Linked DNA regions of Cytobacillus luteolus. The protein of the gene in region 1 interacts with the protein of each later gene in a pairwise test. Links are inferred from orthologs where the notes say so. Each region holds a gene or a part of one and is shown in the gene's direction. Other genes may lie near its edges.

Region 1 (5,123 bases):
TACGTTTAACTAACGGTATCGAGGTTACAGCTTACATCCCAGGAATTGGACACAACCTACAAGAGCACAGTGTAGTGTTAATTCGTGGTGGACGTGTTAAAGACTTACCAGGGGTACGTTATCACATTGTACGTGGTGCGTTAGATACAGCTGGTGTTAATAACCGTATGCAAGGTCGTTCTAAATACGGAACTAAGAGACCTAAAGCTGCAAAAAAATAAGTTAAATAACTCACATATCATGATTGAAAGGAGGAAATGATAATGCCTCGTAAAGGACCTGTAGCAAAAAGAGATGTATTACCAGATCCGATTTATAATTCAAAGCTTGTATCTCGTTTAATCAACAAAATGATGGTTGACGGAAAAAGAGGTAAATCACAAGCGATTTTATATAATGCGTTTGAATTAGTACAACAACGTTCTGGAAAGGACGCTATGGAAGTATTCGAACAAGCAATTAAGAACATCATGCCTGTACTTGAAGTAAGAGCTCGCCGTGTAGGTGGATCTAACTACCAAGTACCTGTAGAAGTTCGCCCTGAACGTAGAACTACTTTAGGACTACGTTGGTTAGTAAACTATGCTCGTCTTCGTGGAGAAAAAACGATGGAAGAGCGTTTAGCTAACGAAATTTTAGATGCAGCAAACAATAGTGGTGCAGCTGTTAAAAAGCGTGAGGACACTCACAAAATGGCTGAAGCTAACAAAGCATTCGCACACTACCGTTGGTAGGATAAAAACTAGCTCTGTTAAATTACTGATTTTAACAGAGCCTTTTCCGAAAAAAAATATACTTAAACTATGGAAGGAGAAAGACACCCAATGGCAAGAGAGTTCTCCTTAGACAAAACTCGTAATATTGGTATCATGGCACATATTGATGCTGGTAAAACTACGACAACTGAGCGTGTACTTTACTACACAGGTCGTATCCATAAAATTGGTGAAACTCATGAAGGAGCTTCACAAATGGACTGGATGGAGCAGGAGCAAGAGCGTGGAATCACAATCACTTCTGCTGCAACAACTGCTTCGTGGAAAGGTCACCGCGTAAATATCATCGATACACCAGGTCACGTAGACTTCACAGTTGAAGTTGAACGTTCACTTCGTGTACTAGATGGAGCTGTAGCTGTTCTTGATGCACAATCAGGAGTTGAGCCTCAAACTGAAACAGTTTGGCGCCAAGCAACAACATATGGTGTTCCTCGTGTTGTATTCGTAAACAAAATGGACAAAATCGGTGCAGATTTCTTATACTCTGTAGGAACTATCCATGATCGTTTACAAGCAAATGCACATCCAATTCAATTACCAATCGGTGCTGAAGATCAATTCGAAGGAATTATCGATCTTATCGAAATGAAAGCTACTTTCTATGGTAATGACTTGGGGACAGATATTGTTGACAAAGAAATTCCTGAAGAGTACAAAGAACAAGCTGATGAGTACCGTGCTAAATTAGTAGAAGCGGTTGCTGAGCTTGATGAAGAATTAATGATGAAGTACCTAGAAGGTGAAGAATTAACAAACGAAGAAATTAAAGCTGCTATCCGTAAAGGTACAGTTAACGTTGAATTCTATCCTGTAATCTGTGGTTCTGCATTCAAAAACAAAGGTGTTCAAAAAATGCTTGATGCAGTTCTTGATTACCTTCCAGCTCCAGTTGATGTACCAGCGATTAAAGGTATTTTACCTGATTCTGAAGAAGAAGTAATTCGTGAATCAAGTGATGAAGGTCCATTCTCAGCACTTGCATTTAAAGTTATGACTGACCCATATGTAGGTAAATTAACTTTCTTCCGTGTATATTCTGGTACACTAGAGTCTGGTTCATATATCCAAAACTCAACTAAAGGTAAGCGTGAACGTGTAGGTCGTATCCTTCAAATGCATGCTAACTCTCGTGAAGAGATCTCTAAGGTTTACGCTGGAGATATCGCAGCAGCAGTTGGATTAAAAGATACTACTACTGGTGACACATTATGTGATGATAAGAATCCAGTTATTCTTGAATCAATGAATTTCCCTGAGCCGGTAATTCAATTATCAGTTGAGCCTAAATCAAAAGCTGACCAAGATAAAATGGGTACAGCGTTACAAAAATTATCTGAAGAAGATCCAACATTCCGTGCGCACACTGACCCTGAAACGGGCCAAACGATCATCGCTGGTATGGGTGAGTTACACTTAGATATCATCGTTGACCGTATGAGACGTGAATTTAAAGTTGAAGCTAATGTAGGTGCACCACAGGTTGCATACCGTGAAACATTCCGTGGATCTGCAAGAGTTGAAGGTAAATTTGCTCGTCAATCAGGTGGACGTGGACAATTCGGACACGTTTGGATTGAATTCGAACCTAACGAAGAAGGAAAAGGTTTCGAATTTGAAAATAAAATCGTCGGTGGGGTAGTTCCACGTGAATACGTACCTGCTGTACAAGCTGGACTTGAAGATTCAATGAAAAACGGTGTACTAGCTGGATATCAATTAATTGATGTTAAAGCTGCACTAGTTGATGGTTCATACCATGATGTTGACTCAAGTGAAATGGCGTTTAAAATTGCTGCATCAATGGCATTGAAAAACGCAGTTTCAAAATGTAACCCAGTTATTCTTGAACCTATGATGAGAGTTGAAGTTGTTATTCCTGATGAGTACATGGGAGACATCATGGGTGGTATCACTGCTCGTCGTGGACGTGTAGAAGGTATGGAAGCTCGTGGAAATGCACAAGTTGTTCGTGCAATGGTTCCACTATCTGAAATGTTCGGATACGCTACTTCATTACGTTCTAACACTCAAGGTCGCGGAGTATTTACAATGCACTTTGATCACTACGAGGAAGTACCTAAGAGTATTTCTGAAGAAATCATCAAAAAAAATAAAGGTGAATAATTGATTTTCACCTGTAGTTAAAGTATAACTACTTATGTAGGCTTTGAAAGTGGGAGCTATTTCTCACTTTCAGAGCATTTCATACTTAAAATAATTATCTCAAATACTTAAGGAGGTTTTCCCTAATGGGTAAAGAAAAATTTGATCGTTCCAAAGCACATGCTAACATCGGTACAATTGGACACGTTGACCATGGTAAAACTACATTAACTGCTGCTATCACTTCAGTTTTAGCAAAAAGATCTGGTAAAGGTACAGCAATGGCTTATGACCAAATCGATGGTGCACCTGAAGAGCGTGAGCGTGGTATCACAATCTCAACTGCACACGTTGAGTACGAAACTGACAACCGTCACTATGCACACGTAGACTGCCCAGGACATGCTGACTATGTTAAAAACATGATCACTGGTGCTGCTCAAATGGACGGCGGAATCTTAGTTGTATCTGCAGCTGATGGTCCAATGCCACAAACTCGTGAGCACATTCTATTATCTCGTCAGGTAGGTGTACCTCACCTTGTTGTATTCTTAAACAAATGTGACATGGTTGATGACGAAGAATTATTAGAATTAGTTGAAATGGAAGTTCGTGATTTACTATCTGACTATGATTTCCCTGGAGACGATGTGCCAGTAGTAAAAGGTTCTGCTCTTAAAGCTCTTGAAGGAGAAACTGAGTGGGAAGATAAAATTATCGAATTAATGGCTGCTGTTGATGAATACATTCCAACTCCACCTCGTGACACTGATAAGCCTTTCATGATGCCAGTTGAGGACGTATTCTCAATCACTGGACGTGGAACAGTTGCTACAGGTCGTGTTGAGCGTGGACAAGTAAAAGTTGGTGAAGTAATCGAAATCATCGGTTTAACTGAAGAGCCTAAAACAACAACTGTTACTGGTGTTGAAATGTTCCGTAAGCTTCTTGACTATGCTGAAGCTGGAGACAACATTGGAGCTCTACTTCGTGGAGTTTCACGTGATGACATCCAACGTGGTCAAGTACTTGCTAAACCAGGTACAATCAAACCACACACAAAGTTCAAAGCAGAAGTTTATGTATTATCTAAAGAAGAGGGTGGACGTCACACTCCATTCTTCACAAACTACCGTCCTCAGTTCTACTTCCGTACAACTGACGTAACTGGTATTTGTAACCTTCCTGAAGGCGTAGAAATGGTTATGCCTGGTGACAACATCGAAATGACTGTTGAACTAATCGCTTCAGTTGCGATTGAAGAAGGAACTAAATTCTCTATCCGTGAGGGTGGACGTACTGTTGGAGCTGGCGTTGTAGCTTCAATCCAAGAGTAATTCTTATTACACTATAAACAGGAGGCCTTCGGGTTTCCTGTTTTTTATTTGGATTGGCTTGTAGGGTGCTTGGAGTAAATCATGGTTGTTATATATAATATAGAAGGAACTTGATAATCAGGTAATTATATATTTGAGTGAAGATGACCTGGTAGCTCTGGTAACATATATTGTAGTCTGCAATATAAAACATTGGTCGATATATGATTTATCAGCTCAAAAACTAGTTCAAACCCTATATTTTAGGTCGATAAAAAGACTTATCAGCCTATAAAAATAGCTTACCCCTAAAACAAAGATCGATAAAACGATATATAATTAATTGGATGGAGTTCTATTACTCCATAGAACCAAGAAACAAATTTACCCCTTTAACAAAATCAACTTCTCTTAACCCTTCATCATTAAAGAAACTTATATCCATACAAGAATATATTAGCGTGCTAAAACATCACTTTCTTCCATTATATAACTTCAACTATTAATCCTAGAAAACTTGAAAACAGCTTAATAGGTATGTATAATGAAAAAAGTGCGTAAGACATGCATAAAAATATATTTTATGTTGCATTTACCTATTATATTATTATATAATAGTGAATGTTGGTCTTTGACTGCGATGATGTGGAAGGTTGCTGATACACCCGGCCGCTTTGCCATGGCGAGTGTAAGGAAATTTCCACGGAGAAAGTCTATTTTAAAAGTAGGCGAATAAAGGAGGGAAAATAATGGCAAAACAAAAAATTCGTATTCGTTTAAAGGCGTATGATCACAGAATTCTTGATCAGTCTGCTGAAAAAATCGTAGAAACTGCGAAACGTTCTGGTGCAGCTGTATCTGGACCAATTCCGCTTCCAACTGAGAAATCAATTTATACGATTCTTCGTGCGGTACACAAATATAA
Region 2 (5,058 bases), on another replicon or contig:
TGTATATGCTGAAAATAATACAGAACATTTTGTTAAACCAATAACCATCAATGGTGGAGACTATCAAAATGTACCTGAGATTGAGAGCCAATATATTGGAAAGACAATCCCTCTTTATAATGAACTAGCTTCAATCTCATCGAGTTTAATAGCTGGTTCTGACATTACTAGTGAAAAATGGCAGCAAGTAGTAGGTCTTTACAAAGAGATAAAACCAATTGAACAAGACAAAGTAAGCGAACATATACAATCGTTTTCGACAAATATAACAAAGGGCTACGAAATACTAAACACCTATTATGAAACGAAAGATAAAGCTTCACTTTGGCAATCTCAACAGGCTTTATTAGATGCCCTTCGAGATTATCAGTTATGGGTGAATACTCTTTCTTAATAAAAATTCTCAAACTATATAAAATTAAATTTTCACTTAGAAAATAGCCGAAAAAGGAGCGGAAACGTTCCTTTTTTTAACCTTTTTCATTAAGAATTAGAAATCTTTTCATAAAAATACCGTTTTGTTGAACACTAAATTTGGTAGTAAAATTCAATTTTGGTAAATTGTTTATTGTCATGTTTCTTTGGTACGATAGTAAAGTATCTTCCAAATCTGTAAGAAATAAAAATGAGAAGGGTGATTACTATATGAAACGCCTCATCTTAGCCTCAGGCTCTCCTCGAAGAAAAGAACTTCTAAATAATCTTCAAACTCCTTTTGAGATATCAGTGAGTGATATTGAAGAAGTCGTTGATCCACAGTTAGTGCCTGAACAAGTTGTAATGTCACTAGCAGAACAAAAAGCTAGAGACGTTGCGAAAAAATATCCGAATGATTTTGTTTTAGGGGCTGATACAATTGTTGTATATGACCATCAAATCTTAGGGAAACCAAAGGATAAACAGGAATCATATACTATGCTTAAGCTGCTATCTGGCCAAGTTCATGAAGTATTAACAGGTGTAGCTATCATCGTTGGTGAAGACGCAGTTACTTTTTTTGAACGGACAGAAGTTGAATTTTGGGAATTAACGGATGAAGAAATTTGGAAGTATATTAACAGTGGTGAACCAGCAGATAAAGCTGGATCATACGGTATACAAGAGCTCGGTTCAGTATTGGTTAAGAGGATTAGCGGTGACTACTTTTCAGTGGTTGGATTGCCTATTTCCCGCACCATTCGTGAACTTCAGAAATTAGGGTTCAAGGCAAATTAAACCCACGGGTAATTGGCGTAAATCTATTAACTTTTGAACATGATAAGGCTATTAGGAGGCTCCAGGAGGAATTTTATAAAATGCAAACTGAGTCTCCATTATTAATTCGTGATTTTCCACATGATGAAAGACCGAGAGAACGTTTACTCTCAGAGGGCTCCTCAAATTTATCCAATCAAGAGTTACTAGCAATTTTATTAAGAACTGGGACAAAGAAAGAGTCGGTATTACAACTTTCTAACCGTCTATTAAATCATTTTGAAGGATTAAGGCTTCTAAAGGATGCAACTGTTGAAGAGATTACAGCGATAAAAGGTATCGGTCAAGTAAAAGCTGTTCAAATTATGGCTTCTATTGAACTTGGTAGAAGAATTGGCCGACTTCAATATGAAGACCGTTATGTTATTCGCTCACCAGAAGATGGAGCCAAATATGTAATGGACGACATGCGCTTTCTGTCACAGGAGCATTTTGTGTGTCTTTACTTAAATACCAAAAACCAGGTACTCCATCGACAAACTATCTTCATCGGCAGTCTAAATGCTTCGATTGTTCATCCTCGTGAGGTATACAAAGAAGCTTTTAGAAGATCAGCAGCATCAATCATCTGCATTCATAACCATCCTTCTGGTGACCCAGCACCAAGCAGAGAGGACATTGAGGTTACGAAACGTTTAGCGGAATGTGGAAAAATCTTAGGAATAGAACTTTTGGACCATCTAATTATAGGTGAACATAAATATGTCAGCCTCAAGGAAAAAGGGTATGTATAAGCACTATCCTTTTTAATAGTAGTACGATATAATATTTGTTATGGGTTTTTGAAGTAAAACATTATAAAAAAACATAAAAAACACTCATTTGGTATTTCGTATCAGAAAGGAAGATACATAATATGTTTGGAATTGGTACACGTGACCTTGGAATAGATTTAGGAACAGCAAATACTCTTGTCTATGTAAAAGGAAAAGGGATTGTTGTAAGGGAACCATCTGTTGTTGCAATGCAAACTGACTCAAAACAAATCGTTGCAGTGGGGAACGATGCGAAAAATATGATCGGCCGTACACCAGGAAATGTAGTAGCTCTACGTCCAATGAAGGACGGAGTAATTGCAGATTACGATACAACTGCAACGATGATGAAATATTACATTAAGCAGGCAGTTAAAAACCAAAGCTTTTTTGCACGTAAGCCATATGTGATGGTTTGTGTACCATCTGGAATTACAGCAGTTGAGAAGAGGGCAGTAATCGACGCGACTAGACAAGCTGGTGCGCGAGATGCATATACAATTGAAGAACCATTTGCAGCAGCTATCGGAGCTAACCTGCCTGTTTGGGAACCAACTGGAAGTATGGTTGTAGATATCGGTGGTGGGACGACTGAGGTGGCAATTATCTCTTTAGGTGGTATTGTTACAAGCCAGTCAATTCGTGTTGCTGGTGATGAAATGGATGATGCAATGGTTCAATACATCCGTAAGACTTACAACCTTATGATTGGTGATCGTACAGCCGAAGCAATCAAAATGGAGATTGGGTCAGCAAGCTCTCCAGAGGGTGTAGAAAATATGGAAATTAGAGGTAGAGATTTATTAACAGGTCTACCTAAGACGATTGAAATTACAGCAGAGGAAATTTCCAAAGCTTTACATGATACAGTTTATGCGATTGTTGATTCTGTAAAAAACACATTAGAAAAAACGCCACCAGAGCTTGCAGCTGATATAATGGACCGTGGAATTGTCCTCACAGGTGGAGGAGCTTTACTACGCAACCTGGACAAGGTAATCAGTGAAGAAACAAGCATGCCTGTACTAATCGCAGAAAACCCATTAGACTGCGTTGCAATCGGAACAGGTAAAGCACTAGACCATATCCATTTATTTAAAAAATAGGCTAGATTGAGATTTGATACTATGTTGATTTCTGCGGAAGGCACTAGACTCCTGCGGGAGAAGCGCGTCAAAGTGAGCCCCCACAGGCGTAAAGCGCCGAGGAGGCTCACGGACCGCCCGATGGGAATCCGATTTTGAAAAGCCGGTAGTTGGGCTTTTCAAGATTCCCCACGGAAAGCGAGTGCCTGGAGCAGAAATCAACAGGTATTTATAACATTGCAAAATAGTAAATCAAGATTTCGTTAATGTATTAGAACAAGAGGGTGTTAATCATGCCACAATTTTTCCTAAATAAACGTCTAATATTATTGCTTGTAAGTATTATCGTGCTGGTGGCATTGATTGGTTTCTCACTAAAAGAACGTGAAGGTCTATCATGGCCCGAACAATTTGTAAAAGACTCAATGGGCTGGGTACAATCAATCATTCACAAGCCAGCCCGTTCCATCTCTCATTTTTTTAGCAACGTGAACGATCTAAAAAATACCTATGAAGAGAATAAACTATTGAAGTCTAAACTAGATGAATATGTATTGCTAGAAACCGAACTTCAAGATCTTAAAAACGAGCATAAAACACTACAAGAGATATTAGATAAAACCGAAAGTTTACGTGGCTTTAATTCGATACAAGCAGCTGTAATAGCTAGAAACCCTGATCGTTGGCATGAAGTTGTTACTATTAATAAGGGTGGACAACATGGTATTAAGCAGGACATGGCTGTTATTACGGCAAGTGGACTAATTGGTAAAATAAAACATGCTTCACAATTTACATCAACTATTCAGTTATTAAGTGCCCCTGACCGAAAGAATCGAATATCTGCCTATATACAAAGTGGAGATACAGATACATTTGGGTTGATTGAGGGGTACGATAAGGAAAAAGAGGCGCTTTTATTTAAAAGAATTCCGTTTGACGCCAAAATTGAAGTAGAGCAAAAAGTGCTCACATCAGGTTTAGGTGGAGTATTCCCAGAAGGTCTTCTAGTTGGTGAAGTAATTGAGGTCGTACCTGAGGACCATGGGCTAACTAAAATGGCTTATGTGAGACCTGCTGCTAACTTTTATCAAATCGACCATGTTATCGTAGTAGAACGCACAATGATTGAACCAGAAGATGAGGGGGAAGAAGGGTGAAAAAACTAATTCTTCCACTTCTTTTAACTATACTATTTGTTCTTGAGAGTGTATTTGTCGATTTATTACCATCTACGCTTTTTAATGTAGACCGATTATTTATTCCACATTTTGTTATGATCGCACTTGTATTTATAGTAGTTTATTATAATCATTTGCTAGGTTTAGTATATGCTATTATTTTTGGACTACTATTTGACATGGTATATACTGAAATTATTGGTGTTTATATGTTTGCTTATCCAATTATTTCGTATGTTCTAACCAAAGCGGTAAAAATACTTCAGACTAATATATTTATTATTTCAGTTATAAGTATTGTTGGTGTCGCTTTGCTAGAATTTTATGTGTATGCTGTTAATCTAATTATTGGATTTACAAATATGAATATATCTCTTTTTATAAGTGATCGACTTTTTTCAACATTGGTTTTAAATAGTGTATTTGTAATAATAGTATGTTATCCATTTAAAAGGTTATTGGTGAGACTTTCTGTCACGGAATAGTATGAAAACTAATGAATTGATAGAGGAAAATGGAACCCTTTTGTTGAAATATTAATCGTTGAGGTGAACGTCATGAAAGGACAAAAACAACAATATGTGACAATAAAAGGCACAAAAGACGGTTTAACGTTACATCTCGATGATTCTTGTTCATTTCAGGATCTAGTAGCTGAGCTAGAAGAGAAACTTTTAGTTAATCAACGTCATGAAGAAGATGGGCCCTTACTACCAGTTCGCTTAAAGGTAGGAAATAGGTATGTTACAAATGAACAACAGGAACAGTTACGTGGTCTTATAC
Region 3 (5,176 bases), on another replicon or contig:
ATTTCACACATATGTAAATCCCAAACGACAAATTTCTCGGGAAATAATGGAGTTAACGGGTATTTCCAACGAGAATGTTGAGGGGGCACCAGAGTCACTTGAGGCAATACTGTCATTCTTTCAATTTGTCGAAGCACATGGAAGTTCATGCCTTGTCGGGCATTACCTTTCTTTTGACCTTCTATTGCTAAAAAGTGAACTAAAGCGATATAAGCTCGGCCTTAAAAAGCCGAAAACGATTGATACACTAGATTTTATAGGTTATATTGCACCTTCTTATGATATGAGAGATTTAGAGAGATACGCGATGGCCTTTGGTACGAGAATATATGAAAGGCATAGTGCAATAGGTGATGCCCTTACAACTGCCTATCTTTTTGTTGAGTTATTATGGCAGTTTAAGAATAGAGGAAGCTGTACTTGGGGTGAACTTCTTAAGGCAACTGATAGTCAGGCGAGAAATATTATGTATTAAAAGGTGCACCTATTTTGCTAGGTGCACCTTAATTTTTACTTCACACTAAATTGAACTTTCTTTTTAGTTGTCTCAGCCTTATCAGCAGCCACTAACCAGAACTCAATTTCATAGTTTCCTGGTTTTAAATCCTCTACTTTCTCAGTGAATGTTAGCTCTTCACCTTGTTTTAGTTCAATTTCTTTGTATTCCATAATGAATAGTTTATCCATCGAATACTGGTAAATTTGCTTGCCGTTTTTATATAATTTATAATCGAATCGTTGTCCACTTGAGTACTTTAATGTTTGTGGTTTTTCGGTTTGGTTTTTAACTTTGTACGTAAAGTTATATGAGCCATCTTTATTTTTAGTATAGTTAATTGAGGGTTCAAGGGATCCCGCAACAATTCCACCCTTATTAGTCAGAAGCATTTGATAAGCCTGGTAAATACCATAAACTAGGTGCGATCTTTTTGCTTGCTTTGTATAATCATCTGCACCTCGAAGAAGATTCTCAGTTAAAGCTGCAGCTAAATAGACCTGTGCCCAATCAGATCCTGGAAGCCAAATGGACATATACTTATCTTTATTCAGGTCTGTTAGCCTAACTAGTACCTGGGCTAACTCCTCTAATGTTACATGCTTGTTTGGTTGAAAAGTATTATTGCCTTTACCTTCCATAAAGCCAGCTTCTACAACTGCAGTAATCTCATTTTTAGCCCAATGCTTTTTTAAGTCTATAAAGGTGGTTTCCTTAGAAGGTCTAAGGTCAAGCATTCGATCAATTACAACTGCTAATTCTGCTCTAGTTACTTTTTTATTTAAATGAGCCTTTCCGTAAGTTTTACCTTTAAAAATCCCCTGTTCCTTTAAGAATGTGTATTTTTGTTCAATACTTAACTCTGAATTAATAACTCTCTCACATTTAGGTTTTCCACCTTTGCAATCAGAACCCACATTTGCATATGTAGGGCTAATCATTGCTGTCGCTAAAGATAAGCTCAATAAGCCTGTAATTATTGTCTTTTTCTTCATTGTTATTCCTCCAATTCTCAACTTTTCATAGTCTTAGACGTAAAGTAAATAAAGGAGTTACATCAAATTTATAAATTTTTTCCAAATAGGAAAAAGTGCTTAGAACGGTGCTTATGAAGGATTTTAGGCATGGACTTTTCAAAAAAATTAGATAAAACCCTTGTCCCTCTTGACTTAAGTAGCATAATCCCTCAACCAAGCTAATAAAATGGTTACAAACCTTTTAAAAAAGAGAGTGTTTGAGGTGAGGAATCGTCAATCGCCTTCGGAGTTTTAGTAATACTAGTTGCCATTAATCTAAAACAAAAGAACTTCTTCTTTTAGCCGTGCGGAACTCATTTCACACTTCTCACATCCATTATAGGGAGGGCGAGTAGTGTGCACGATTACATCAAAGAGCGTACTATCAAGATTGGAAAGTATATCGTAGAGACAAAGAAAACGGTTCGCGTGATTGCGAAAGAATTTGGAGTTTCAAAAAGTACTGTCCATAAGGATTTAACTGAGAGGCTTCCAGATATCAATCCTGAGCTTGCAAACGAAGTTAAGGAAATCCTTGATTACCATAAATCAATCAGGCATTTACGCGGAGGAGAGGCTACAAAACTAAAATATAAGAAAGACGAAGAACTACAAGAAGAGCCAGTTAACTAGGATTGGGACAATTGAAAACGACAAGTGCCACGTACCTGTCGAAAGTAAGCAATTCGACAAGTGCCACGCATCTGTCGAAAAAAATAATTCGTTAACTCTAATATTTTTCTTGCAGCATCGACAAATACTTACAACATTTTTGTTACTTTTTTTACAAATTTCCACTTTCTATTATAATATATGATAAAATATATTATTAGGAAAATATGGCCTTTAGCCATAATTGCAAGGAGGAAATTTAGAGCATGTTAGCAAGGGATATTGGAATAGATCTAGGCACGGCAAATGTCCTTATTCATGTTAGAGGAAAAGGCATTGTTTTAAATGAACCATCAGTTGTTGCAATTGATAAAAATACAGGTAAAGTACTAGCAGTCGGTGAAGAAGCTAGACGAATGGTTGGACGTACTCCAGGGAATATAGTTGCGATTCGACCATTAAAAGACGGAGTCATTGCTGATTTTGATGTGACAGAAGCAATGCTTAAGTATTTCATTAATAAGCTTAATGTAAAAGGCTTTCTTTCAAAGCCACGTATTCTGATTTGCTGCCCAACGAATATTACGTCTGTTGAGCAAAAGGCAATTAAGGAAGCGGCTGAAAAAAGTGGTGGGAAAAAGATTTATCTTGAGGAGGAGCCTAAGGTTGCAGCAATTGGTGCTGGAATGGATATCTTCCAACCGAGTGGTAATATGGTGGTTGACATAGGCGGTGGAACGACAGATGTTGCCGTGTTATCAATGGGCGATATAGTCACCGCCTCTTCCATTAAAATGGCTGGGGACAAGTTCGATCAAGAAATCTTAAATTACATTAAGCGTGAATACAAGCTTCTTATCGGAGAAAGAACGGCAGAAGATATTAAGATAAAAGTTGCAACTGTATTCCCTGGTGCACGTCAGGAAGAAATTGATATTCGTGGACGTGACATGGTAACTGGACTTCCAAGAACAATTACAGTTGGATCAGAAGAGATCGAAAAAGCATTACGTGAACCAGTTTCTATGATTGTACAAGCTTCGAAAAGCGTATTAGAGCGTACACCACCTGAGCTTTCGGCTGATATCATTGATCGTGGTGTAATTTTAACAGGTGGCGGTGCCCTTTTACACGGTATTGATCAGCTTTTAGCTGACGAATTAAGAGTTCCAGTCTTAATTGCAGAAAATCCAATGGAATGTGTAGCAGTTGGAACAGGAATTATGCTTGAAAATTTAGATAGAATCCCAAAATCAAAATTCATGTAAGAAAAGTGGACAAGTCTACCCATCAGGGGAATTTTTCCTGTCTACTAAACATGGAATTTCCACTATAATGTAAAGTAGGACAAGCTATTTAATCGATGAGGTGAGATGTATGTTAAGAGGCTTATACAGTGCAGCGTCTGGAATGTTAACGCAACAACGCCGTTCCGAGATACTTTCAAATAATATGGCAAATTCAAATACACCAGGTTTCAAAGCTGACCAGTCATCACTTCGCTCATTTCCTGAAATGCTGATACATAGCTTAGAGTCGGTTAAGACACCACTAGGAAACGGTAAAAATATTGCAAAATCTACTCAGATTGGCAGTTTGAATACTGGAGTATATATACAAGATGCGACCGCTTTATTTAAACAAGGAGATATCCGCGAAACAGGCAGAGCAACAGATATTGCCCTTGTTGACGGGAATATCCCTGAAAATGGTGCTTTGCTTTTCTCTGTTGAAAATTCAAATGGTGAATTAAGGTATACAAGAAATGGTAATTTCACACAAGATGCTGCTGGATTTTTAACGACAAATGAAGGCTATTATGTTCTAGATAATGCAGGAAATCGTATTCAGATTCAAAATGCTGATTTTAAAGTTACCTCCAATGGCACAATTATTGACGGTAATATAGAAGTTGCGCAATTAAATATAGCATTCGCGGAAAATGCGAATGATTTGATAAAAGAGGGCAATGGTTTATTCGGAGTTGAAGGTGCTGATTTACCAAGTGCAGTAAATAACCCGGACATTAGCTATACTTTATCTCAAGGATTTGTAGAACGTTCAAATGTGGATGTTTCACAAACGATGACAGACTTAATGATGGCTTATCGTGCATTTGAGGCAAATCAAAAAATTTTACAGGCATATGATCGAAGTTTAGAAAAAGCAGTAAACGAAATCGGGCGTCTACGTTAATGTATTTGTTTTATCAGGGGGAGAAGTAAATGAATCGTTCAATGATCACTGCAACGAATACGATGAATCAACTTCAAAAGCAGATGGACACCATTGGCCATAATATGGCGAATGTGAACACCACTGGTTATAAGAAACGTGAAGTTAACTTCAGTGAGCTATTGTATCAACAATTTAATAACCAGCCAACTCACGGTAATAACGTTGGTCGTCTAACCCCTGATGGAATAAGACAAGGAGTCGGGGCTAGACTAGGTCACACAAATGCCTTGTTTTCGGTTGGAACAATTGTTTCGACCGAACGTCCACTTGATATTGCTTTAACTAAAGAAGGTCAATTTCTTCAAGTTCGAGTTGAAGAGAATGGCGAGCAATTCACAAGATATACTAGAGATGGTTCTCTATATTTATCTCCACTAGGGGAAGGTACGGGCTTAGTCATGTTAGTAACAAGTGAGGGTCATCCAGTTCTTGATCAAAATGGGGAATCGATTGTTTTTGAAGATAACCCAAAAAACATATCTATATCCTCAACCGGTCAAGTATCTGTTACCACAGAGGGTGGAGAAGAGACTTTTGATTTAGGGATTGTTCAAATGAATCGCCCCCAACTTCTAGAATCAAAAGGAAATAACCTCTTCGCTTTACCTAACCTTGATAACTTAAACGTTACACTTGATGATGTATTAACATTAGTAGCTGGTGATCAAATCGGTATACAACAAGGTGCATTAGAACAATCAAATGTAGATATATCAACTGAAATGTCTGAGCTACTTGTAACACAGCGTTCTTATCAATTCAATGCCAAAACAATTTCAATTGCTGACCAAATGATGGGTCTTGTCAATGGCAT

The links.
Region 2: the proteins of tuf (region 1) and J2Z26_RS13100 interact in binary tests that used the Bacillus subtilis proteins (3 or more experiments, as listed by UniProt). The link is inferred for Cytobacillus luteolus from one-to-one orthologs.
Region 3: the proteins of tuf (region 1) and mreB interact in binary tests that used the Bacillus subtilis proteins (3 or more experiments, as listed by UniProt). The link is inferred for Cytobacillus luteolus from one-to-one orthologs.

Annotation. Positions count from the first base shown.
Region 1 is NZ_JAGGKM010000011.1:30,433-35,555, forward strand. What follows is about bases 2,232-5,123. They hold tuf (elongation factor Tu), read left to right. Parts: upstream 2,232-3,028; coding sequence 3,029-4,219; downstream 4,220-5,123. Other genes in these bases: fusA (elongation factor G), read left to right, coding at 2,232-2,903; rpsJ (30S ribosomal protein S10), read left to right, coding at 4,948-5,123. Outside these bases: rpsL (30S ribosomal protein S12), read left to right, coding at 1-221; rpsG (30S ribosomal protein S7), read left to right, coding at 264-734; more of fusA, read left to right, coding at 825-2,231. UniProt on the Bacillus subtilis protein: GTP hydrolase that promotes the GTP-dependent binding of aminoacyl-tRNA to the A-site of ribosomes during protein biosynthesis.
Region 2 is NZ_JAGGKM010000004.1:203,905-208,962, reverse strand. The notes cover bases 1,286-4,112. They hold J2Z26_RS13100 (rod shape-determining protein), read left to right. Parts: upstream 1,286-2,110; coding sequence 2,111-3,115; downstream 3,116-4,112. Other genes in these bases: mreC (rod shape-determining protein MreC), read left to right, coding at 3,388-4,112; radC (RadC family protein), read left to right, coding at 1,296-1,988. In the rest of the region: J2Z26_RS13115 (hypothetical protein), read left to right, coding at 1-394; J2Z26_RS13110 (Maf family protein), read left to right, coding at 646-1,215; more of mreC, read left to right, coding at 4,113-4,254; rod shape-determining protein MreD, read left to right, coding at 4,251-4,760; septum site-determining protein MinC, read left to right, coding at 4,833-5,058.
Region 3 is NZ_JAGGKM010000005.1:28,605-33,780, forward strand. The notes cover bases 1,447-4,391. They hold mreB (rod shape-determining protein), read left to right. Parts: upstream 1,447-2,390; coding sequence 2,391-3,392; downstream 3,393-4,391. Other genes in these bases: J2Z26_RS14760 (BsuPI-related putative proteinase inhibitor), read right to left, coding at 1,447-1,491; spoIIID (sporulation transcriptional regulator SpoIIID), read left to right, coding at 1,870-2,145; J2Z26_RS14775 (flagellar hook-basal body protein), read left to right, coding at 3,502-4,320; J2Z26_RS14780 (flagellar hook-basal body protein), read left to right, coding at 4,350-4,391. Also shown: J2Z26_RS14755 (3'-5' exonuclease), read left to right, coding at 1-475; more of J2Z26_RS14760, read right to left, coding at 511-1,446; more of J2Z26_RS14780, read left to right, coding at 4,392-5,176. UniProt on the Bacillus subtilis protein: Forms membrane-associated dynamic filaments that are essential for cell shape determination. Acts by regulating cell wall synthesis and cell elongation, and thus cell shape.